DNA from 4 places in the Dactylosporangium sp. NPDC049140 genome. Region 2 is predicted to be linked to each of the others. Evidence: riboswitches for the same ligand, from Rfam matches in the RefSeq annotation. Region 2 holds a riboswitch; each other region holds the start of a gene.
What was found. Region 2 has a riboswitch for cyclic di-AMP ahead of AB0B76_RS13510 (NlpC/P60 family protein). Riboswitches for the same ligand answer to the same signal wherever they lie in the genome.
Positions count from the first base shown of each region.

Region 1: another riboswitch for cyclic di-AMP. It lies ahead of AB0B76_RS30310 (hypothetical protein); the one in region 2 lies ahead of AB0B76_RS13510 (NlpC/P60 family protein).
Region 3: another riboswitch for cyclic di-AMP. It lies ahead of AB0B76_RS00725 (hypothetical protein); the one in region 2 lies ahead of AB0B76_RS13510 (NlpC/P60 family protein).
Region 4: another riboswitch for cyclic di-AMP. It lies ahead of AB0B76_RS28200 (NlpC/P60 family protein); the one in region 2 lies ahead of AB0B76_RS13510 (NlpC/P60 family protein).

Region 1 is NZ_JBEZDS010000021.1:132,002-137,849, forward strand. Features, by position in the region: gene AB0B76_RS30305 (diguanylate cyclase) at 1-1,506, shown strand, start outside; cyclic di-AMP (ydaO/yuaA leader) riboswitch at 1,577-1,719, shown strand; gene AB0B76_RS30310 (hypothetical protein) at 1,889-2,617, shown strand; gene AB0B76_RS30315 (hypothetical protein) at 2,694-2,975, opposite strand; gene AB0B76_RS30320 (SigE family RNA polymerase sigma factor) at 2,972-3,487, opposite strand; gene AB0B76_RS30325 (polyprenyl synthetase family protein) at 3,587-4,621, opposite strand; gene dnaG (DNA primase) at 4,997-5,848, shown strand, end outside.
Region 2 is NZ_JBEZDS010000006.1:285,960-291,807, forward strand. Features, by position in the region: gene AB0B76_RS13490 (SpoIIE family protein phosphatase) at 1-985, opposite strand, end outside; gene AB0B76_RS13495 (alpha/beta hydrolase) at 989-1,795, opposite strand; gene AB0B76_RS13500 (DUF1269 domain-containing protein) at 1,954-2,460, shown strand; gene AB0B76_RS13505 (MFS transporter) at 2,521-3,621, shown strand; cyclic di-AMP (ydaO/yuaA leader) riboswitch at 3,739-3,896, shown strand; gene AB0B76_RS13510 (NlpC/P60 family protein) at 3,904-4,902, shown strand; gene AB0B76_RS13515 (pentapeptide repeat-containing protein) at 5,013-5,606, opposite strand; gene AB0B76_RS13520 (patatin-like phospholipase family protein) at 5,668-5,848, shown strand, end outside.
Region 3 is NZ_JBEZDS010000001.1:162,685-168,532, reverse strand. Features, by position in the region: gene AB0B76_RS00735 (YceI family protein) at 1-26, shown strand, start outside; gene AB0B76_RS00730 (protein kinase) at 377-1,900, opposite strand; cyclic di-AMP (ydaO/yuaA leader) riboswitch at 2,260-2,403, shown strand; gene AB0B76_RS00725 (hypothetical protein) at 2,705-3,520, shown strand; gene AB0B76_RS00720 (FAD-binding oxidoreductase) at 3,598-5,031, opposite strand; gene AB0B76_RS00715 (sulfite exporter TauE/SafE family protein) at 5,410-5,848, opposite strand, start outside.
Region 4 is NZ_JBEZDS010000019.1:55,372-61,219, reverse strand. Features, by position in the region: gene AB0B76_RS28215 (sigma-70 family RNA polymerase sigma factor) at 1-691, shown strand, start outside; gene AB0B76_RS28210 (hypothetical protein) at 857-1,270, opposite strand; gene AB0B76_RS28205 (methyltransferase domain-containing protein) at 1,325-2,107, opposite strand; gene AB0B76_RS28200 (NlpC/P60 family protein) at 2,163-3,077, opposite strand; cyclic di-AMP (ydaO/yuaA leader) riboswitch at 3,119-3,280, opposite strand; gene AB0B76_RS28195 (ABC transporter ATP-binding protein) at 3,582-4,316, shown strand; gene AB0B76_RS28190 (ABC transporter ATP-binding protein) at 4,408-5,175, shown strand; gene AB0B76_RS28185 (AMP-binding protein) at 5,172-5,848, shown strand, end outside.

The DNA.
Region 1 (5,848 bases), on a different contig from region 2:
GTGTACCTCATCACCGGCCGCATCAACACCGGCACCACGCTCGCCGAGACCCTCCAGCTGATCGTGGACGCGGTGGTCGACGGCATCGGGTTCACCGTCGCCGTGGTCAACTACCTGCACCCCGAGGGCGAGTACGAGGCGGTCGCGCTCGCCGGCTCCGAGGAGGCGCGCGCGACGCTGCTCGGGGCGCGCTACCCGGCGGAGGTGCTCGACGAGTACCTCGAACGCGCGGAGGCGTGGGGGCAGCTGCGGTACCTCCCGCACGAGCGGCACAGCGCCCACATCCACTCCTGGGTGCCCGACGAGGTGCCCGGCGGCGACGGCGTGCCCGAGGAGGAGCGCTGGCACCCGCTCGACGCCCTGTTCGCGCCGCTGCGGGCGCCCGACGGCGAGCTGGTGGGCATCCTCGGCGTCGACCTGCCCGCCGACGGGCGCCGGCCCGGGCCGCTGCAGCGCGAGCTGCTCGAGATGCTCGCCGCGCAGGCGGGCATCGCGATCAACAACGCCAACCTGGTCGAGGCCCTGCAGCGGGAGCGCCGGCATCTCGCGGCCAGCGAAGAGGCCTTCCGGCTGGCGTTCACCGGCGCCGGCAGCGGCATGTGCATGATCGGCGTCGACGGCGCGACCCAGGCCCGGCTGACCCGCGTCAACCCCGCCCTGTGCGAGCTGCTCGGCCGGGCCGAGGCCGAGCTGCTCGACCGGCCCGTCGCCGACCTGCTGCACCCCGACGACCTCGACCTGGCCCGGCTCGCCTTCGCCGCCGCGACGACCGGCAAGGGCATCCCGGTGCGCGACTACGAGATCCGCTGCGTGCGCGGCGACGGCGCCGTGATCTGGGTCGCCACGACGCTCTCGCTCGTGGCCGGGCCGCCCGCCTTCGGCATCCTGCAGGTGCAGGACGTCACCGGGCGCAAGGCCGCCGAGGCCGACCTGGTGCGCCGCGCGTCCCGGGACCCGCTCACCGGCCTGGCCAACCGCGACGCCCTGGCGTCCCCGCTGGCCGCCGCGGTGCGCCGCGCCCGCGCCGGACGGGGCGACAGCGCGCTGCTCTTCTGTGACCTCGACGACTTCAAGTCGGTAAACGACACGCTCGGCCACGACGCCGGGGACGCGGTGCTCATCGCCGTGGCCCAGCGGCTGTGCGCGCTCGTGCGGCCCAGCGACACCGTGGCCCGCCTCGGGGGCGACGAGTTCGTGGTGCTGGCCGAGGACCTGGCCGGCCTCGACGCGGCCGGGGTGGCCGCGCTCGTCGACCGGATCGAGCGCGCGGTCTCGGCGCCGGTGGTGCACGACGGGCACGTGCTGCGGGTGCGGGTCAGCGTCGGGGCGGCCGTGATCGATGCCACGGCGGGGGATGCGGGCGCGGCCCTGCGAACCGCCGATCGGGCGATGTACCAGGTGAAAGGCCACCGTCACGGGCGCGGGGCGGCCGATCGGGTGATAGCGCACGGTGAGCATTTCGGTGCGCCGGGTGGTATGCCATTGCTCCGGCTGGCCGAGGGCTGAACGGCCGGTTAGTGTCGGGTGGTCTGCCGCGGTCGACGCACCCCGAACAGCGGGGTCACCGCGCAGGCGCCGTCGAGCCGCGCCGTCCACTTCGGCGTCGCGGGCCGGGGACCCATCGCAGTCCTTGGGGTGTATCCGTGACCGAGTCACGGTAGGGCGAATCCTCCCGTCCGAACCCGTCAGCTAACCCGGTAGGCGGCACCGGAAGGAGAACCACGCGTGCTCGTCGACGCCCTGTGTCGTCTGTCTCCCGGACGGGTGATCGCCAGGACCTGAGCCTGGCCTGTCACACCCGTTGACCGTTCGCCGCCGCCGCGCGATCCCTTTGGCACCACGGGATCGTGCCGATGGCGCGCGCCCGCATCCGTCCGAGGAACCCATCTTGCTGAAACCGCTGTCGCTCAAACCGTTGCCACGCCAGTTCCAGCCCCGGCATCGCCGGGCCCTGCAACCCGTCAAGCCCGTGGTCGTGTCGGCCGTCATCCTGTCCGCAACGCTGCTCGCGTCCGGCTCGGCCGGCCGCTCCGCCGCCGGCCCGCCCGGTTCGCCGGTCGCCGTCGCCGCGGCCCCCGCGCCCGCCTACGCCCGGGACGCCTCGCTCGTCGTGACCGAGCTCGACGGGCAGGCCACGCTCGGCGACGCGCCCGCGCCGGCCACCCCGCCGCCGCCCGCCCCGCCGCGGCCGGTCGCCGGGCTGGACCAGACCCAGATGAACAACGCCGCCGCCATCGTCAAGCAGGGCCGCGCCCAGGGCGTGCCGGACAAGGGCCTCGTCGTCGCGGTGGCCACCGCGATGCAGGAGAGCGACCTGTACAACGTGGCGAGCCCGACCGTCCCGTCCTCGATGAAGCTGCCGCACGACGCCGTCTCGACCGACCACGACTCGATCGGGCTGTTCCAGCAGCGTGCGAGCCAGGGCTGGGGCAGCGTGCCGGAGCTCATGGACCCGGCGCACTCGGCGATGCTGTTCTTCAACGCGCTCGGCCGGGTGCCGGGCTGGCAGGGGATGAGCGTCACGGGTGCCGCGCAGGCGGTGCAGCGCTCCGCGTTCCCGGGGGCGTACCAGAAGCACGCCGACCGGGCCGAGCAGGTGGTCGCGGCGATCGCCTGATCTGTGTTTCCGGGCTGCCGCGGCGTCCGTCGCTGGTCCGGACCGTAACTCCCGTGGCCTCACCGTCCGCCGTTGGTCACGGCGGTGACCGGCCGTCCCGGCCGGTGGCCGGTGAGGGTTCGGGTGGGGAAGCGGCCGGTACCGGGGTCGCCGCCGGTGCCGGTGGGGCCGGGGCCCGGGGTGCGTTGAGGGCGAGCGTCGTCACGACGGCCAGCGCGAGCGCCGCCGAGCCGCCGGCGACCGCGGTCCGCCGAAGACGGCGCCGGCGGCCGTCGGCGACCACGCGGGCCAGGTCGACGCGGGAGGCCGGGGCCTCGTCACCGCCGTGCATGAGGCGCCGCAGCTGCCGGTCGTTCATCGTGGCCTCCTCGCGTCCAAAGGGTCCTCGAGCAGGCGCCGCATCGTGGCGAGCGCGGCCGAGGTCTGGCTCTTGACCGTGCCCGGGGCGCAGCGCAGGACCCGCGCGGTCTGCTCGACGGACATGTCGCAGAAGAACCGCAGCACCAGTACCGCGCGCTGGCGGTGCGGCAGCCGCGCGAGCGCCGCGTGCAACTCCAGCCCTTCCGGTACACCTTCCAGCGCGACGTCCTCGGCGCACCGCTCCGGCAGCCGGTCGACGGGCGACTCCCGGGCCGCCCAGCCGCGGCGCCGCTCGTCGATGAAGCGGTGGACGAGGACCGTGCGCACGTACGCGTCGACGTTCTCGGCCCGCCGGATGCGCCGCCAGCGCACGTACACGTCGGTCAGGGTGCGCTGGACGATGTCGTCGCCGCGGGTCCAGTCGCCGCACAGCAGGTACGCGGCGCGGCGCAGTCCGGGCAGTCGTTCCCGTACGAACTCGTGAAACTCATCCTCGATGGCGTCGGCCATACCCCTTAGGCGTAGGCGGGGCCCGGAACGGTTCGGCGGGTCTTGTGCTTGACCGCGCGGCCGAGCGGCCCTTGTGCTTTATCGCGCGGGTCTGGTGCTTTACCGCGGGGTTGCGGTGGCTCGGCGGGCCAGGGCGACCAGCTCGGCCACGGCGGCGGGGGAGGGCGAGGCGAGATCGAGTGTGAGCAGCGCCTGGGAGAGCAGCTCGTCGGCCTGGCGGCGGCACCACTCGCGGGCGCCGGACTGTTCGATGGTCTTCGCGGCGCGCTCCAGGTCGGCGTCGCTCAGGCGGGTGCGGCCCTCGAAGAGCGCGGCCAGCTCGTCGGCACCGGCCGCGATCGCCGCCGCGACCGGCAGCGAGCGGCGCCGGCGGCGCAGGTCGGCGCCGATGCCCGCGAGGTCCTCGGTGAACTGCACGGCCAGGCCCAGGCGCACGCCGAACAGCCGCAGCCGCTCGACCTGGGCCGGGTCGCCGCCGCCCGCGGCCGCGCCGAGGGCGCACGCGCAGCCGAACAGGGCGCCGGTGCGCTGCTCGACCATGGCCAGGGTGTCGCGCAGCAGGTCGGTGCGCTCCTCGCCGGCCGGGGTCGCGCCCGGGCGAGTGTCGCGCAGGGCCAGGGAGGCGTGCTGGCCGTGCAGCAGCTCCTGCACGGTATCGCCCAGCACGCGCAGCATCGCCCGGTCGGGGCTCGCCTGTCCGGACCGCTGCCGGATGCGCGCGGGGCTGCTGCGGGTGGGGTCGCCGGTGGCGATCACGTCGAAGGCCAGCGCCAGCAGTGCCTCGCCGCCCAGCGAGGCGGGCTCGGCGCCGACCACGCCCCAGGCGGTGCCGTCGGCGTGCTCGTCGACCAGGTCGCGGCGGATGGCCGACCAGTGGTGCATGAGCTCGACCGCGACCGCGGAGGGCACGGCGTCGTGCGGGTCGCCGCCGACCGCGTCCGCGCAGACCAGGGTCAGGGCGCTGCGCACCGAGACCGCCGGCGCGTCCACCCCGCCCCAGGTGAGGTGGTGCCACCCCAGCTGCAGCTCGGCGACCTCCCGCGACGGCTCGGGCAGCCGCCCGATCGCCGTGCGCAGGGGCGGGTCGACAAGCCTCCCGGCCCAGCGCAGCACGTCGTCCGTGGTCCTCAGCACGATGACCACAGGGGTCGCACCACCCATCGCAAATCGCACAGTCAGCGGGTACTGGAAGATCGGGCCGCGCCGATGCGGCCGCCGGGCTCTCGTGAGCCTGGTCAAGTATGCCGGTGCGGCCGGGCGCACATGCCGGAATCCGCAATGGAGAGGTCGTGTGGCGAAGACCGCGGTCGCCCGTACGGTGCGTGTCGGGGCAAAATCCGCGTGTCGCGCCGCCGGTCGTGCCGGATCCACAGTAGATGGTCGGGTCCAGGGCCATAGGGCCGCACCCTCGCGCCGAGTGCCGCCCGGAGGGGCGGTGCGGCCGCGCGAGTCGTAAATTGTCGTAGCCGCGAGGCAGGATAGGCGTGGACGGACTGGGGGAGGTGGCGGTTGGCCGGCAAGATCAAGGACGAGGACATCGCCCTGGTCCGGGAGCGCACGTCGATCGAGGACGTGATCTCCGAGCACGTCACGCTGCGTTCGGCGGGTGGCGGCAACCTCAAGGGGCTGTGCCCGTTCCACGACGAGAAGACCGCCTCCTTCAACGTCTCACCCACCCGCAACGTGTACTTCTGCCACGGCTGCGGCGCCGGCGGCGACGCGATCAAGTTCCTGATGGACCACGATCACCTCTCGTTCGTGGAGTCCGTCGAACGGCTCGCGTCCCGGGCCGGGCTGCAGCTGCACTACGTCGAGGCCGGCAGCGCGCCGGTGCGGCCCAGTGGCCAGAAGCACCGGCTCATCGCCGCGCACGCCGAGGCCGCGCGCTTCTACGCCGAGCAGCTCGGCACGCCCGGGGCCCGCAAGGCGCGCGAGTTCCTCGCGCAGCGCGGGTTCAGCAAGGAGGCGGCCGAGCGCTACGGGTGCGGCTTCGCGCCCGAGGGCTGGGACAACCTCGCCAAGCACCTGCGGGTGAAGGGGTTCTCGGCGACCGAGCTGACCACCGCCGGGCTGTGCCGCGAGGGGCGCTCCGGCGGGCTCATCGACCGGTTCCGGCGCCGGCTGGTCTGGCCGATCAAGGACATCGCGGGCGAGGTCATCGGCTTCGGCGCGCGGAAGCTGTTCGACGACGATGACGGGCCGAAGTACCTCAACACGCCCGAGTCGCCCCTGTACAAGAAGTCGCACGTGCTCTACGGCATCGACCAGGCCAAGCGCGAGATCGCCAAGCAGAGCCGGGTCGTCATCGTGGAGGGCTACACCGACGTGATGGCCTGTCACCTGGCCGGCGTGCCGGTGGCC
Region 2 (5,848 bases):
CGTAGGCGGCGACGTCGGGCACGAGCAGCTCCACGAGCCGCGTCGCGCGGCCGGCGAACCCGACCGTCTCGTCGAGGTCGCGGCTGAGCCGGGCCAGGAAGCCCGACTGCCACGCCCGCCGCATCGTCTCCTGCAACAGCCGGATGCGCTCCAGCGCCTGCCCGGCCTGCCGGCCGATGGTGCGCATGAGCTCGATCTCGTCCTCGCCGAACGTGCGCGGGCGCGTGGGCTCGGGCGCGAACACGAACGACACCGCCCCGAGCACCCGCTGGTCGGCGAGCAGGGGCGTGACCAGGCGCAGGCCGCCGTCGTCCTCGGCGTACCGGACGACGTCGAGCAGCGCCGCCGCGCGCGCCTCCGGGGCCTGGTCGTCGAGCGACAGCAGATCCTCGGCGTCGCCGAGCGGGCGCAGCGCCGCCTGCGCCGGGTCGATGAGCCACACCCGGGTCGCGGTCGCCGCGAACGCCTCCTCGCCGACCTGCACGATCGGCTCGACGATCTCCTCGGCGCGCTCGATCGCGGCGCAGCGCACCACCATCTTCTGCAGCAACCGGATCCGCGTGGCGTTGCGCTCGGCGCTGCGGCGCTCCTCGAGCAGCTGCCGCTCGTACGTGCGGCGCTCCTTCGCGTCGAACACCGTCATCCGCACGAGCCCCTGGCTGCCGGCCGGGCCCGCGCGCAGGGCCGCGTTCACGAACGCGTCGAGCTTCGTGCCGTCGGCCTTGCGGAACTCGGCCGCCGCCTCGCGGACCTCGCCCTGCATGTGCAGCAGCGGCGCCAGGTGCGTCTCGTGCCAGATGCGGCTGCCGGGCGCGTAGAACTCGTGCACGCGCCGGCCGGCCAGCTGCTCGCGGCGGTAGCCGGTCCACTGCAGGAACGTGCGGTTCGCGCGCACGATGGTGCCGTCCGGCAGCAGCGTGAGGTACCCGCACGGCGCGCTGTCGTAGAGATCCTCGGCGTTCTCTTCGGGCAGCGGCTCCGCCACGCCTCAGCCCGTCCGGAGGAAACCGCTGATCGCGGCGAAGGTCTCCTCGGGCGCGCTGAGGTTCGGGCAGTGGCCGGTCGCGTCGAGCACGACCAGCGTGCTGCCGGGGATGTTGGCGTTGCAGTACGCGCCCACCTCACGCGGCGCGATGACGTCCTCGGAGCACTGCAGGATCAGCGTCGGCACGCTCACCTTGCCCAGGTCCGCGCGGTTGTCGGACCGGAACGTCACCTCGGCGAACTGCCGCGCGATGGCCGGATCGGTGCGGCAGAAGCTGTTCGTGAGCTCCTCGCCGAGGTCCGGGCGGCCGGCGCTGCCCATGACGACCGGGGCCATCGCCGTGGACCAGCCGAGATAGTTGCTGTCGAGGCTTTCGAGCAGCTCGTCGATCTCGTTCGCGCTGAAGCCCCCGTAGTAGCCCTCGTCGTCGATGTACCGCGGGGAAGGCCCGACGAGCACGAGCCCGGAGAACCGGTCCGGCTCGGCGTTCGCGGCCAGCAGGCCCATCATCGCGGCGACGGAGTGCCCGACGAACACGACCCCGTGCAGGTCGAGTTCGTGGAGGAGCTCCAGCAGATCGTCGGCGTAGCCGCCGAGGGTGGAGTACCGCTGCGGGTCGAAGGCCTTCAGGTCGGAGCCGCCGGCGCCGACGTGGTCGAAGAGCACGACGCGGTGTTCGCCGGCGAAGCGGGGCGCGACGAACCGCCACATGTTCTGGTCGCAGCCGAAGCCGTGCGCGAACACGATCGCCGGGGCGGCGGCGTTCTCGGGGCCGAGGAGCCGCACGTTGTTCCGCAGCACTGCGCTCACGGCCAGTGACGTTACTAGTGCCCGACGTGCGCGAACAAGGGGTCGGGCGGCTATTCCCCGCCTTCGGGGCGGCGGCGGTCATCTCCGCCGGGCGAGGCGGTCGGGCCGCGACTCGAAGACCGTTGCAGGGCAAGGACGGTCAACTAGGAGGAGGCACCATGAGTGAACTCGTGGCGATCGGCTATCCCGACCTGGCCACCGCGAACTCGGCCCGGGAAAGGATCATCGAGCTGCAGCGCCAGGGGCTGATCACCGTGCGCGACGCCGCGGTGGTCGAGGCCGGCCGCGACGGCAAGGTCAAGCTGCACCAGTCGACGAGCATGGCCGGCGTCGGGGCGGCCGGCGGGGCGCTGTGGGGCGGCCTCATCGGCCTGCTGTTCTTCGCCCCGTTCATCGGCATGGCGGTCGGCGCGGCCGCGGGCGGCGTCGCCGGCAAGTTCACCGACACCGGGGTGGACGACAAGTTCATGAAGGACGTCGGGTCGGCGCTCGAGCCCGGCAACGCGGCCCTGTTCCTGCTCGTCGACCAGATCACCGTCGACAAGGTCGTGGCGGAGATGGAGCCGTACCACCTCGGCGGCCGCCTCCTGCACAGCTCGCTCAGCAACGAGGCCGAGCAACGCCTGCGCGACGCGCTCGAGGCGGCCCGCCTGGCGCGGGTCTGACCGTTCGGCGGCCCCGGACCGGCGGTGTCCGATCCGGGGTTCGCCGATCGTCGTGATGGCGTGACCGTCATCGCCGTGTTCTTCCTCAACGGCCTCACGCTGTCGACGTACATCGTGCGGGCCCCTTCGTTCAAGGCCGGGTACCACCTCACCGACGGCCGCTTCGGCCTCGCCGGCCTGCTGTTCGCGCTCGCCGCCATCGCGTGCATGCAGCTCGTCGGCCCGCTCACCGCCCGCGTCGGCGCCCGGGCGATCCTGCGGGTCACCCTCGCCGTCATGCCGGTGCTGCTGGCCGGCCTCGCCGTCGCGCCCGGCCCGTGGTGGTTCACCGCCGGCACGGCGCTGCTCGGCGCGGTCCACGGCACCACCGACGCCGCGATGAACGCGCTCGCGGTCGCCGTCGAGCGCGGGGCGGGCCGGCCCATCCTCAACGGCTGCCACGCCGGCTGGAGCATCAGCGCGGTCGTGGCCTCGCTGTCCACGGCCGTCCTGGCCCACGCGGGCGTGTCGCTGGCCGTGCACGCGGTCACGGCGGGCGCTCTGCTCCTGGCCGCCGGTCTGGTACTCGGCCCACGCCTGCCGGACCCGCCGGGCGCCGCGGCGCCGTCGTCCCCGCGGGCCGCCTGGAGCCGCCCGCTGCTCGTGCTCGGCCTGACCGCGACGGCGCTCATGATCTGCGAGGGCGGCGCGCTCGGCTGGGGCGGCATCTTCCTGCACGACGTGCGGCACGCGACGCTCGGCCTTGCCGCGATGGGGATCACCGCGTACACCGGCGGCCAGACCCTCGGGCGGCTCACCGGCGACCGGCTCACCGCCCGCTGGGGGCCCGGCCCGCTGTTCCGCCTCGGCGTCGCCGTCGCCGCGACCGGCCTCGCGACCGCGGTGCTGGCCCCGCACCCGGGCGCCGCGGTGGCGGGGTTCGCCCTGACCGGCCTCGGCTCGTCGGTGCTGATCCCGCTCACCTTCAGCGCGGTGGGACGGCTGCCCGGCCCCGAGCCCGCGGTGCTCGTCGCCCGGCTGACCACCTTCATGTACGCCGGCATCCTGCTCGGGCCGGCGCTGATCGGCTGGTCGGCGGAGTTCGTCGGGCTGGCCGCCACGATGACGGCCCTGGTACCGCTGCTGCTCAGCGCCGCCTACGGATCTTTGAGTCTGCGTTAAGTGTTGCTTAGATCGGGGCCTGCGCGGTTCCGCCGCCGAGATGTTCTCGTTACGTTTGCTCCAGCCGGCCGGCAGTCGCCGCCCACCCCCTGGGCGGCCCGGGCCGGCGCCGCCGAGTCGTACGAAGGGCCTGGGAGCAGGCGCGACGCACGAGCCGGGGACCCACTTGGGGCTCGCCCCGTGGGGTGAATCCGCGCCCGTCAAGGTCGCGGTAGGGCGCACCTTCCTCCCGCCCGAACCCGTCAGCTAACCCGGTAGGCGGTCCGGAAGAAGGACGCTGCCGTGTTCAACGGACGAACGGCACTGCGCTCGCTCCTCATCGGGGTGGCGGTCGCGGCGATGGTCGCGCCGGCGTGTGCCGCACACGCCGACCCGACCCATGACGAGCTGCAGGCCCAGATCGACCAGGGCAACCGGGACCTCGAGCTCGTCGTCGAGCAGTACAACAAGATCAACGGCGATCTGGAGGCCACCCAGGCCTCGATCAAGCAGCTGGAGGCCGACCTCCAGCCGCTGCAGGCGAGCATGGACGCGGCCCGCGCCACCGCCGGCCAGATCGCGGTCAACGCCTACAAGACCGGTGGCAACCTCAACACCTGGTCGCTGATGCTCGGCGCCAGCTCCTCGGACGGGTTCTTCGACCGGGTCGGCACGCTGCAGCAGATATCCCGCAACCAGCAGGCGGACCTCGCCAAGTACACGACCGCGAAGTCCGGCGTCGACACCGAGCAGAAGCGCCTCAACGAGACCCTGGCGGCGCAGAGCCGGCAGAAGGCCGACATCGAGGGGCGGCGCAAGCAGATCGAGGGCAACATCGCCAAGCTCGACGAGATGCAGCGCAAGGCCGACGCCGCCGCGGCGGCCGCGGCCGCCAAGGCCAAGACGCCGACGAAGACCACGGCGTCGAACTCGAACCCGGGTCCGCCGCCGGCCGTCTCCGGCGCGGCGGGCAAGGCGGTCAACTACGCGTGGGCCCAGCTCGGCAAGAAGTACGTCTTCGGCGCCGCCGGCCCGAACACCTTCGACTGCTCCGGCCTGACCATGATGGCGTGGAACGCGGCCGGCGTCTCGCTGCCGCACAACGCCGCGCAGCAGTGGGGCAAGGTCCGGCACATCACGCGGAGCCAGCTGGCCCCGGGCGACCTGGTGTTCTACAACGGCCTCGGGCACGTGGGCATCTACATCGGCAACAACCAGATCATCCACGCGCCGAACAGCCGGACCGTGGTGAAGGTGGCCCCCATCGACATCGACTCGCTGTACGGCTACGGCCGCCCCTGACGGGTCGCATGTCACCACCGCAGCGGACCCCCGCTCCACCCCGGGAGGGATGACGAGCGGGGGGCCGTCCGGGCGCGCCCGGAGCCCCGATGGGCCTCCCCGCCTGCCGCTCAGGCGCCGAGGTGGCCCTCGCAGGTGCCGTCGGTGGACTTGGTGCCGTCGGGGCAGACCGAGTTCACCCACGACGTGCCGCCGAGGCGGGCGCCGGCCAGCCGGGCGCCGCGCAGGTTGGAGGCCTCGAACGTGGCCCCGGTCAGGTCGGCGCCGCGCAGGTCGGCCGCGGCCAGGTCGGTGCGCAGGAACGACACCGCGCGCAGGTCGGCGTCGCGCAGGGTCGCGTTCTGCAGGCCGACGTCGGTCAGTGAGCTGTCGCGCAGTACCGCGCCGCCCAGGTCGGCCCGGGTCAGCTTCACCTGGCTCAGCTGCGCCGAGCGGGCCGTGGCGCGGCTCAGGTCGGCGCCGTAGAGGTCGGCGCTCGTGATGGCCGCGTCCTGCAGCGTGGCCCGGTGCAGGTTGGCGCAGCGCAGCGGGCGGTCCAGGTCGAAGGCGGTGACCGTCCGGCCGCTGAGGTCGGCGGCGCTCGGGGTGGTGCAGCGGGGGCCGTGCGCCGGGTCCGGGCCGCCGCCGCCGTACCAGGTCAGGGCGGCCGCGGCGAGCCCGAGGCCGATGATCGACAGCCCGCCGACGGTCCGCGCGGTCGGCATGACTCGATCTTCCGCGCGTCCGGGCGGTGTGCCGGGTGAGCGGATGGGTTACCTTCCGGCAATGACGAAAGCGCTGGTGCTCGGCGGCGGCGGGATGACCGGTATCGCCTGGGAGTTCGGAGTCCTCGGCGGGCTGGCGCGCGCCGGGGTGGGAGTCGGCGACGCGGACCTCGTCGTGGGTACGTCCGCCGGTTCGGTGGTGGGCACCGTCGTGGCCGCCGGGATCTCCCTCGACGACGCGG
Region 3 (5,848 bases), on a different contig from region 2:
CCGGCGAAGCGATCCGCCAGTCCTGAGATCGCCTGAGTGGACCTTGATGCTTGGAGTGTCCCCGATCTGCTGCCGCGAGAGTGCTGGCGGTTGCAGTCTCAGCTTGTCACCGGCTGCGGCGAATCGACCCAGCAATCGGTACATCTTCGAGGTACTCGCCCTGTCCGAACCGCTCCGCCTTGCCGAGGGAGCGTCGGCTGTCGACCTGCGGCGGGCGACGGCGGGGAAGGTGTTGGCCTCGGGCCGTCTCATCGGCCGCTATCAGCGACACTGAACCCGCATCGACCGGATCGGCAAGCCGCCGCGCGGCCCGGCGTGTGCCTCGCAACCCATGGGCCGGCGGCCTGCTGGCCGACGATCCGCGCGAGGCGCCGGGTCAGTCCCGCTCGCTGTTGTCGTCGGGGGTCGGCAGGTTCGCCGCGAGCTGGTCGACCGGGGTGAGCACCGCCGTGTACCCGGTGCCGGTGAGTGTGCCGTCCTGGTGCAGTTGGTGGAGCCGGTCGACCAGGCTCGCCACCTCCGCTGCGGCGCTGTCGGCGTTGCCGCGCTTGAGGTCGCGGGCGAGGTTGTCGAGCCGGCGGTTCAGCTCACGCGCGGTACCGCTGTCCAGACCGCCGTCAGCGGCCTGCGCCTTCACAGCGGCACGGGCCGCGGCCAACGTCGCCCCTGTCGTATCACTCGTCGTCGTATCGCTCGGTGTGTCGGTCGGCGCTGTGCTCGACGGGTCGGTCGGTGTGTCACTCGGCGCCGCGCTCGAGGTGTCCGCGGTCGGCAGCGACTGCGTCGTGTCCGCGGGGGTGGGCGCCGCGGCTGGGTGGTCGGACCGGCTCGGGAGGGTCCCGAGCGCGAGCACGACAGTGGCGACGGCGAGCGCGCCGAGCGCCGCCAGCGCGATCCCGGCCGAGCGGCCCCGTCGCCGGGCGGCTGGTGTGGGCGGCTCGCCGAGCATGGGCAGGCTGCGCGTTGCCGGCCGCACCGCGGCGCGGCCGCGGATCGGCGCCTCGCCCCCAAGCGCGGCCGGTCCTTCGCCACGCGCGAAAGCGGCCGGTCCGGCGGCGTGCGCGAGCACAGCCGTTGCGGCCCCACCGGTCCCGCCGGCCAAAGCCGTGCGGACCTGCGCCGCGCTCGCCGGCCGGTCCGTTGCGCGTTTGGCCAGCAGCGCGCCGACCAGCCCGGCGAGTTGTGGCGGCAGGCCGGGCCGCAGGACCGCCACCGGTACCGCTGCCTGGTGCACCTGCTGCAACGCGATCTGCACCGGCGAGTCGGCGATGAACGGCGGGCGGCCGGTGAGCATCGCGTACAGCACGCAGCCCAGCGCGTACAGGTCGGTCCGGGCGTCCACGGGCTCGCCGAGGACCTGTTCCGGCGCCATGTACGAGCTGGTGCCGAGCACGGTGGCGGGGGCGGTCAGCGAGGTCTGCGCCCGGTCGGTGATGCGGGCGATGCCGAAGTCACAGACCTTCACCTGGCCCTCGTCGCCGATGAGGATGTTGGCCGGCTTCACGTCCCGGTGTACCACCCCGGCGTCGTGCGCGGCCGCCAAGGCGTCGCACACCTGCTCGGCGATGCGCACCGCACGCCGCGGATCCAGTGGGCCCGCGGCCAGCTCGTCGGCGAGGCTGTGCCCCTGGACCAGTTCCATCACGAGGTACGGCGTACGGTCGTCGACCCCCACGTCGTACACGGCCACGATGTTCGGGTGCGACAGCCGCGCAGCGGTGTGCGCCTCGCGCTCGAACCGCTCCGGCAGCGACGGATCGGCGCCGCCCTCGTCGTGCAGCATCTTCACGGCCACGGATCGGCCCAGGCGCCCGTCGACGGCCAGCCACACCTCGGCCATGCCGCCCCGGCCGATGACCGATCGCAGCTCGTACCGGCCGTTCAGCAGACGCCCTACCATCGCGCTCAACCATGACACAACCGCCCGGCTCAACCCACGGCGACGTCACGGTACGTCATGGTGGCAGACCGCTCGGTGTCCATCTGCCTCGGCGTCGCGGGCCCACAGTGCCGCGGTCTTGGACCTGCGGCGTATCGGTCGCGGCTGGGTCAAGGACGCCGAGGCCCCGAAGACGCCCGGCGGTAGGCGCATCGTCCTCACCGGCCACCTGCGCCACAGCGAGATCGTCGCGGCAAGCGGCAGAAGGCCCGGCTGCCGTGCGCACCTTGGCAGTTCCGTTTGGGGCTTCACCTGCGGTTATGCAGCCGATATGGTCTTGGGGTCCGCTGCGCCTGGCCGTCTCCGTTCGAGGTGACGACGCGGCGGGCCCGCCGAGTCGTGCTCGCACGAGCCGGGGAACCAAGCACAACTGGGGTGAATCCAAGCGGCCACGCGCCGCGAGGTAGGGCAATCCTCCCGCCCGAATCCGTCAGCTAACTCGGTAGGCGGCATCGGAAGGAGCATCGCGTGCAGACCCTCGCATGTCGCTATACCTCGACCCGCGGCCCCGGAGGCCGGCCGGCACAGCAAAGACGCCGTCTGGTCCGATAACCGTTCCGGCGCGCGTACCGGTCACACCCGCCTGCCCGGCACACCTCCCAACCGTCCCCTGTGGACGGTCGATGGCCCGTGCCCTCGCTCGTGCCGGCCGGAACTCCGGCGCCGCCGTCCGCCGCCCAGCAGCAGGCGCGTGCTGAGCAAGTCTGTCGAGGTAGTTCGTGAAGTACCGCTATCAGCACTGTCCGCCGGTCGTGAGGTCGCCTCATGCCGCCCGATGACACCGACGGGCAGCGACGCGCCGTGCCGCGCCGGCACCTCGCCCGTCACCGGCACCGCTACCGTCGCGGCCGCCACTCGGTGGCCCGCAAGGGGATCGGCGTGTCCTCGGCCGCGGTCATCGTCGCGTTCTCGGCGATCGGTGCGCTGTTCGTATCTGCATCGCCGGTCGACAGACCGGCCACCGTGGTCCAGGTCGACGCCGTGCAGCGGGGCGACAGCGGGCGGGCGGCGTACGCCGAGAACCGAGCATCCCGTGGCGGCGGGCGCACGGGCGACCAGCCGGCGGCTTCGGCTGGCGCGCAACCGAGTCAGTCGCCGGCGCCGAGCGCGACCGCCGCCGCACCGTCAACGGCCGCGCCATCGCCGACCGTCCACACTCCCGTAGGCGGGCTGACCCAGGCGGAGATGAACAACGCCGTTACGATCATCCAGGTCGGGCAGCAGTTGAACCTGCCGCAGCGCGCATTCGTCGTCGCGATCGCCACCGCGCTGCAGGAAAGCCATCTGCACAACCTCGCGAACTCCAACGTTCCGGAGTCGCTCAAACTCCCCAACGAGGGAGTCGGAAGCGACCACGACTCGGTCGGCCTGTTCCAGCAGCGGCCGAACTGGGGCACCGTCGCCCAGCTTATGAATCCGGCCGAGGCGGCACGCCGCTTCTACGCGGCGCTGGTGCAGGTCCAAGGCTGGGAACAGATGGCCGTCACGGTGGCGGCACAGACCGTGCAGGTATCGGCGTTTCCGGACGCCTACGCCCAATGGCAGGCCCTCGCCGGGCAGATCGTGAGCGCTGTCGCGTAGCGCGTGCCCCGCCGGGGCGCTGCGCAACGACATCCCCTCAGCCAAGTACAGCCGGCGGAGTTCCGCCCAGTCTTTTGTCAGCCGGTCGGCCGGATGTTGTTGTTGAGCCGGAAACGGTTGCCGGGATCGAAGTCCCGCTTGACCCGAGCCAGCCGGTTGAGATTCTCGCCGAACGCCGCGCGCCTGCTCGCGCTGTCCAGGTCCGGGTCGCCGTTGAAGTTGAGGTAAATGCCAGCCGCCGAGGGCAGGCCATTCACCTCGTTGAAGGCATCCCGCACCCACCGTACGTCGGCCTCGGTGTCGGCGGCGTCGGTCCAGTTGCCGTCGATGCTCACGATGTACGCCGCGCTCCTGTCGCCGAAGGCGGTGTCATGGATCCCCGGCCGCTGCACGGCGCCCCCCATCTGCGGCACGTGGACCATGGTGCGAGGATGCGGCCGCTCAAGTCCTCGGCGCAGCACCACCTCGAGCACGTCGTCGCCGAGCTCGCGGACGCCCACCGACTTCCAATAGCTGAGCAGCTGCCCCTTCGGGAACATCCAGTCCAAGAGCCGCTGTACGTCCCGGAACGGCATAGGCCCGCTGAGATCGGCGAGTGGCGTACCGAATTCGCCGATCGGTCTGAGGATCTTCATGGCTTCGTCGGGCGGACCCGCGTACACGGCCGCGGCGATGAATACGTCCCGGTCGTGCACCTCCGGCGGTAGCAGCGGCGAGGCCGGCATCGACCAGAACATGGCCCGGCCGGTGACCTCGTCCGGCAGGCCGGTTGTCCAGGCCCGCCAGGCCGGCAGGATCTCCTCAGCATCGGCCGCGGCGTACATCGCCAACCCGAACATGACGGTCGGTCCGACCGGATGCGCATGGAACTCGAAGGCGGTGACAACGCCGAAGTTGCCGCCGCCGCCGCGAAGTGCCCAGAAGAGCTCCTCGTGCTCGGTCCCGCTGGCCCGAAGGAGCGCACCGTCGGCCGTGACGATCTCGGCGGCGGCGAGGTTGTCGCAGCTGAGGCCGTACTTGCGCTGCAACCAGCCGAGTCCACCGCCCAGCGTCAGGCCGGCGACACCGGTCGTCGACACGACGCCGCCGGGAACGGCCAGGCCGAACACCTGGGTCTCCCGGTCGACGTCTCCCCAGGTCGCCCCGCCCTGGACGCGAACGAGCCGTTCGGCGGGGTTCACCCAGACACCCCGCATCGCCGAGAGGTCGATCATCATGGCCTCGTCGCAGGCGCTGTGCCCCGCGATCCCGTGGCCACCGCCTCGCACGGCGACCAGCAGATCGCGTTCGCCCGCGAGGTTCACCGCGTCGATCACGTCCGCCGCTCCCGAGCACCGGGCGATGAGCCCGGGGCGCCGTTTGAACATGCCGTTGTGCACGACACGACTCTCGTCATACCCGGGATCATCCGGTGTGATGAGCCGACCCTGGAAGGCCGCGCGAAGTGCATCGAGCCGCTTGTCGGTGACGGCCGTTTCGCCACCGTTGAGCCTGCGGAGTCGCACCGTCATCGCTGAACCATCACCCGCAATCCGGGCCCTAAACGACCGGGCCCGGGTGACCGCCGTCCCCGCGAGCGTCGCGGCCGGCATCGGCGCCCACGATGTTCGTGCCGCCGACGCCGGCGGCCATCGAGACGACGCTGTGTCGCCGGAAATCCACAGTGGATTCGGCTGTGTTCGCCGCGTGCGACCGGGACGCCTGTACGGCCACCCGAATCCTCGGCAGCGGATGTTCGATCATGGGCGGGTTGATCGAAGTCGTCCCGTGGTCGTCCGGGCGACTGTCCGGGCGACCGGCACACGACTTCGATCACGACGGCGCGGCGAGCGCCGGGTGCCGGGATCTCACGCCGACAACCACACATCCCGGCCCCTCGTTACCTGGAGTCAGGCCGCGGCCGGATTGACGACCGCTTGGATGGCGACGAACGCGGCAACGGCAAACACGAGGTAGGCGAACCCGCGCTGCAACCTGCGGGTCGGCAGACGGTTGGCGATCCGAGCGGCGGCCAGAGAGCCTGTGATGGCGGCGGCGATGAATGCCGCGGTGATGCCGTAGTCGATGGGGGCCTCGCCGGCGTGGGCGGCGAAGCCGGCGGCTGAGTTGATGACGATGATGAGCAGTGAGGTGGCTACGGCGGTGGGCATGGTCAGCCCGAGCAGCAGGATGAGGGCGGGGATGATGAGGAAGCCGCCGCCGACGCCGAACAGACCGGTGAGGAAGCCGACGGCGAGCCCGGCGGCGATGGATTTGGGTAGACAGCCGCGCCAGTTGATGCCGCCGCCGGGCAGGGCGCAGTCGCCGCCGGAGTCGTCGGTGTCGCGC
Region 4 (5,848 bases), on a different contig from region 2:
GGCCAACCTGCGTCTCGTGGTGTCGATCGCGCGGCGTTACGTGCGGTCCGGCATGCCGATGCTCGACCTGATCCAGGAGGGCAACACCGGCCTCGTGCGGGCCGTCGAGAAGTTCGACTACGTGCGTGGATACAAGTTCTCGACATATGCGACGTGGTGGATCCGCCAGGCGATCAGCCGGGCGATCGCGCAGCAGGAGCGCACGGTCCGGCTCCCGGTGCACCTCGTCGAGGACGTCAACCGCATGCGCAACGTCGCGCGGCAGCTCACCCGTGAGCTGGGCAACGACCCGGAGCCGGAGCAGCTGGCCACCGCGCTCGGGGTGCCCGTCGAGCGGGTGCACGAGCTCATGCGCTGGTCGCAGGACACCGTGTCGCTCGACACCCCCGTGGGTGACGACGGCGACACCAACCTGGGCGACCTGGTCGCGGACTCCGACGCCCCGTCGCCGGAGGATGTGGTCCTGGCCGCGCTGGAGCGGCAGCGGATCGAGGGCCTGCTCAACCACCTCGACGACCGTTCGGCCGGCATCATGCGGGCCCGCTACGGCCTCGAGGACGGCCGCGAGCACTCGCTGACCGAGGTCGCTTCGCGGTTCTCGCTGTCCCGCGAGCGCATCCGCCAGCTGGAGATCCAGGCGCTCGGCCGGCTGCGCGAGCTGGCCCGGGCCGAGGGGCTCCAGGCCGCCTAGCCAACCGACAGGCCGCCTAGCCAACCGACAGGCCGCCTAGCCAACCGACAGGCCGCCTAGCCAACCGACAGGCCGGCCAGCCAACGGCGAGCCACCTAGCCAAGACAACCCAACTCAAGACGGCGAAAGGCCTCGGGTCGATAGACCCGGGGCCTTTGCCTGCTCCTAGTACGGGTTGCCGCACACCTTCCACGCCCCGCTCTCCTTGAGCATCTCGAACGTGTGCTTGGACTTGCCGCTGCTCTTGTACGTCACGCTGGCGCCGATCGACGCCGTCTCGGTGCCGTTGACGTTGCTGTAGGAGCCGCCCCAGTCCAGGTCGTGCCCGGTGACCGGGTCCTTCTTGACGTACGTGTCGAAGGCCTCCGGCCCGTACTGCCGCTGCGCCGAGGCGCACAGCATGTCGTAGGCGGCCTGCGTCCTACCCGACTCGAGGGCGGTCAGGAAGTCCCCGGCCGCGGCCTTGGGCGCCTTGGTGGCGCTGTTGACGATGAAGTACAGCCCGGCCGCGCCGCCGCCGCAGCACAGCAGGAAGGCGCCGATCGCGCTGAAGATAACGATCTTCCAGGTTTTGCTCACGCGCGCCAGCGTAGGAACGCCGGGCCCGCCGAGATGTAAACCACCCGACGCGGATCATGGCCGATGGGCGACCACGAAGAGGCGCGGGAAGGGCAGGATCGTGCCGAACGGCTCGCGCGGGTACAGCCGCCGCAGTTCGGTCCGGATGTCCGCACTGAACTCCTCGAGGTCCTCGCCCGACAGTGCGTCGAGGTAGGGGCGCAGCCCGGTGCCCTTGAACCACTCGAACACGGGGTCGTCGCCCGGCAGCACGTGGTAGTAGGTCGTCTCCCACGCGTCGACGGTGAGCCCGGCCGCGGAGAGCAGCCGCACGTACTCGGCCGCGTGGAGCACCGGTGTCGCCGAGCGCGGCCCGGTCGCCCCCAGCGCGCCCGCGAGCCCGGGCGCCCACCGCTCCCGGGCGGCCACGCCGGCCAGGCCCGGGTCGAAGCCGGGGCTCGGCACCTGGAACGCGAGGGTGCCGCCGTCGTCCAGCGCGGCCGCCCAGCGCGGCAGTAGCGTCTCGTGGTCGTCGACCCACTGCAGCGAGGCGTTGGCCACGATGACGTCGAGGGAGCCGCGCTGGGGCCGCCACTCGGCCGCGTCGGCGAGCTGGAAGGTCAGCTGGGCGGTGCGGCGCTCATCGGCGGCCGTGATCATCGACGGCGAGGAGTCCAGGCCCAGGACCGCCGCGTCGGGCCAGCGCTGGGCGAGCGTCGCGGTCATCGTGCCGGGGCCGCAGCCCACGTCGACGACGGCGACCGCGGAGGTCGTCGGGATGCGGGCGACGAGCTCGCGGAACGGCCGGGCGCGCTCCTCGGCGAAGCGCTCGTACTGCTGAGGGTCCCAGGAAGCCATGGTGCCAATGATGAAGGGCCGCCCTTCGAAAAGAGCGGCCCTTCGAGAAGCGGCGTTACTTGACGCGGCCGTACCCGTAGATGCTGTCGACGCTTACCGATGCATACCGCACGACGTCACCGGTGTGCGGCGCGTGGATGATCGTGTCGTTGCCGACGTAGATGCCGACGTGGCCGAGGCCGTTGTAGAAGACGAGGTCGCCCGGGGCCAGCGCGCTGCGCGGGATGTGGGCCACCTTGCTCCACTGGCTGGCGGCGTTGTGTGGCAGGCTCACGCCCGCGGCCGCCCATGCGGCCATCGTCAGGCCGGAGCAGTCGAACGAGTTCGGACCGGCGGCGCCGTACACGTAGGGCTTGCCGAGCTTGCTCTTGGCGTAGTTCACTGCGGTGCCGGCGTTGCCGGAGACGGCCGGCAGGGTGCCCGGGTTGTAGTTCGCCCCGGTGACCTTGGTGCTGCCGGCGTTCTTGGCCTTCTTCTGCAGGTCTTCGAGCTTCTTGACATCGCCCTCGATCTGCTTGCGCTGGTTCTCGAAGTCGGCCTTCTGCGTGTTCTGGGTCGCGATCGTCTGGTCCAGGGTGGTCTTGGCCGCCCGGTACTCCTCGATGCTCTTCTGCTGCTGATGCGTGATCTGCTGCAGCATCGACATCTGGTCGATCAGTGAGCCCGACGACGTCGCGTTCAGCATGGCGTTGAGGTTGCGCAGCTTGCCGTTGCTCTTGAACGCCTCGATCGCGATCGCCTGAACGCCGTCGTTGGCCGCGGCCACGTGCTTCTCGAGGTCGGCGGCCTTCGCCTGCGAGTCGGCGATGTCGATGTTGAGCTTGTTCCACGACTCGATCGTGGCCTCGAGGTCCTTGTTCTGCTTGTCGAGCTGGGCCTCGATCTCGGCCAGCGTCGGGTCGGCGTGCGCGACCGTGGCGGGTGCGAGCACGGCGAGTGACAGGAACCCGATCAGCAGGGTCCGCAGCACCGACCGGCGGGCACGATGTCCAGTGGACAAGGGAGGGTAGACCCTTCTGCACCAACCGCCTACCGGGTTAGCTGACGGGTTCGGGCGGGAAGAGAAGCGCCCTACCGCAGCGTCGCGGATTCACCCCGAATTGCGTGGGTCCCCGGTTCGACGCGCGCGCCCGGAGGCGGGTGCGCGCGGGTTCGATTCGGCGGCGCTTGCCCGGCGCCATCCGGGGTGGACGGCGGACTGCCGAGCAGGCCAGGGCCTAACTTAACGTGATCACCCCTCGGGCGGAAGGCGTGCGCCCCCCTCGATATCTAATAACCTAAAAGTCCGGATTACTGCCGGTTCATCGGCGGTACCACACCGTGACTTTGGTGCCGGACGGTTACGAATTCGGGACTTGATTCCTCCTCTGGAGCGGGTTAAATACACGTAACTTCTTACACCGCCGGTGCAAATAGTTCGGGGGTCCGCAACGTGCTACGGGTCCAGAACCTCGAGGTCGTCTACGACGATGTGATGCTGGTGTTACGGGGCGTGAGCCTCGACGTCCCGGAGGGTCGGATCGTCGCCCTCCTCGGCGCGAACGGCGCCGGCAAGACCACGCTGTTGCGGGCTCTGTCCGGGCTGCTCGGCGTGCACGACGGGGCCGTCACCCGCGGCAGCGTCACCCTCGGCGAGAGGCCCATCCACCGCCTGCGCCCGGCCGCCATCGTCCGGCGCGGGATCAGCCAGGTCATGGAGGGCCGGCGCACCTTCGCCGAGCTCACCGTCGAGGAGAACCTGCGGCTGGGAGCCCACACCCGCCGCCGCGGCGCGGCCGAGGTGATGGAGCGCATGTACACGCTCTTCCCTGTGCTCAAGGAGCGGCGCGGCGCCGTCGCCGGGTACCTCTCCGGCGGCGAGCAGCAGATGCTCGCGATGGGCCGGGCGCTCATGTCCGACCCGGCCTACCTGCTGCTGGACGAGCCGAGCCTGGGCCTGGCCCCGCGCCTGGTCGAGCAGGTGCGCGACCTGATCGTGGAGATCAACCGGGCCGGCACCGCCGTGCTGCTGGTCGAGCAGAACGCGACAATGGCGCTGTCCGTGGCCGAGCACGGCTACGTGCTGGAGAACGGCAAGGTCGTGCTCGACAAGCCGGCCGCGGAGCTGCTCGCCGACGACGACATCCGCGAGTTCTACCTCGGCTCGCACGCGGCCCACTCGTTCCGCGACGTCAAGCACTACAAGCGCCGCAAGCGGTGGCTGTCATGAGCGGTCCGGAGCGGAGCGGAGGGGCCGCTCATCATGAAGCTCAGCTCTCGTCATGCCGTTGCCGTTCCCTATGCGAGGCGGAGGTGACGGCATGAGCGACGTGCTGACGTTCCGTGACGTGCGGCTGAGCTTCGCCGGGGTCAAGGCCATCAACGGGGTCGACTTCACCGTCGGCGCCGACGAGCTCTTCGCCGTGATCGGCCCCAACGGCGCCGGGAAGACGTCCATCTTCAACGTGATCTCCGGGGTGTACCGCCCGCAGGAGGGCCGGGTCCTGCTCGGCGACACCGACATCACCGGCGCGCGCCCGGACCGGGTGGCCCGGCTCGGCGTCGCCCGCACGTTTCAGAACGTCGAGCTGTTCCGCCAGCTCACGGTCGTGGAGAACCTGATGCTCGGCCGGCACCACCACATGCGCTACGGCACCCTGGCCGCCATCGCCTGGCTCGGCCGGGCCCGCCGCGAGGAGCTGGCCAACCGGGCCCGGGTCGAGGAGATCGTCGACTTCCTCGAGCTCGCCCAGTGGCGCCGGATGCCGGTCGGGCTGCTGCCCTACGGCGTGCAGAAGCGGGTGGAGCTCGGCCGGGCCCTGGCCATGGAGCCGCGGCTGCTGCTGCTGGACGAGCCGGTGGCCGGGATGAACCTCGAGGAGACCGAGGACATGGCCCGGTACATCCTCGACATCCGCGACGAGCTGGGCATCCCGATGATCCTCGTCGAGCACGACATGGGCCTGGTCATGGACCTCGCCGACCGGGTGCTGGTGGTCGACTTCGGCGTGCCGGTCGCGTGCGGCACCCCGAAAGAGGTCCAGCAGAACCCGGACGTGATCCGGGCGTACCTGGGGGAGACGAAATGACGATCGCCACCCTCGTGCGCGACCGGGCCGGCCGGACCCCGGACGCGGTCGCCCTGCGGGAGAAGCACCGCGGGATCTGGCGCGAGATCACCTGGCGGCAGTACTGGGACGCGGCGCAGTCGGTCGCGCACGCGCTGCGCGGGCTCGGCGTCGGCCCCGGCGACCGCGTCGCGATCCTGGCCGAGAACCGGCCCGAGTGGCTATACGCCGACGTGGCCACGGTGGCGCTGCGGGCCGCGACCGTCGGGCTCTACCCGACCAGCCCGGCCGCCGACGTCGGCTACCTGCTGGCCCACAGCGGCGCGAAGGTGCTGATCGCCGAGGACCAGGAGCAGGTGGACAAGGCCCTGGCGGTGCTGGCGGAGTGCCCGCAGCTGCAGCGGATCGTGTACCTCGACCCGAAGGGCATCCGCAACCGGTACCAGAACGACCGCCTGCTGTCGTGGGACGACATGCTGGCCGACGGGCCGGCCCCGCCCCTGGAGCTCGCGGCCGAGCCCGGCGACCTGGCGACGCTCGTCTACACCTCGGGCACGACCGGGCGGCCCAAGGGCGCGATGCTCACGGTGTCCAATGTGGACTTCGCGGTGGACGTGCTGCGGGGCGACGGCGGCCTCACCGACCCGCCGCCCGGCCCGCGCGACCTGCTGCTGTCGTACCTGCCGCTGTGTCA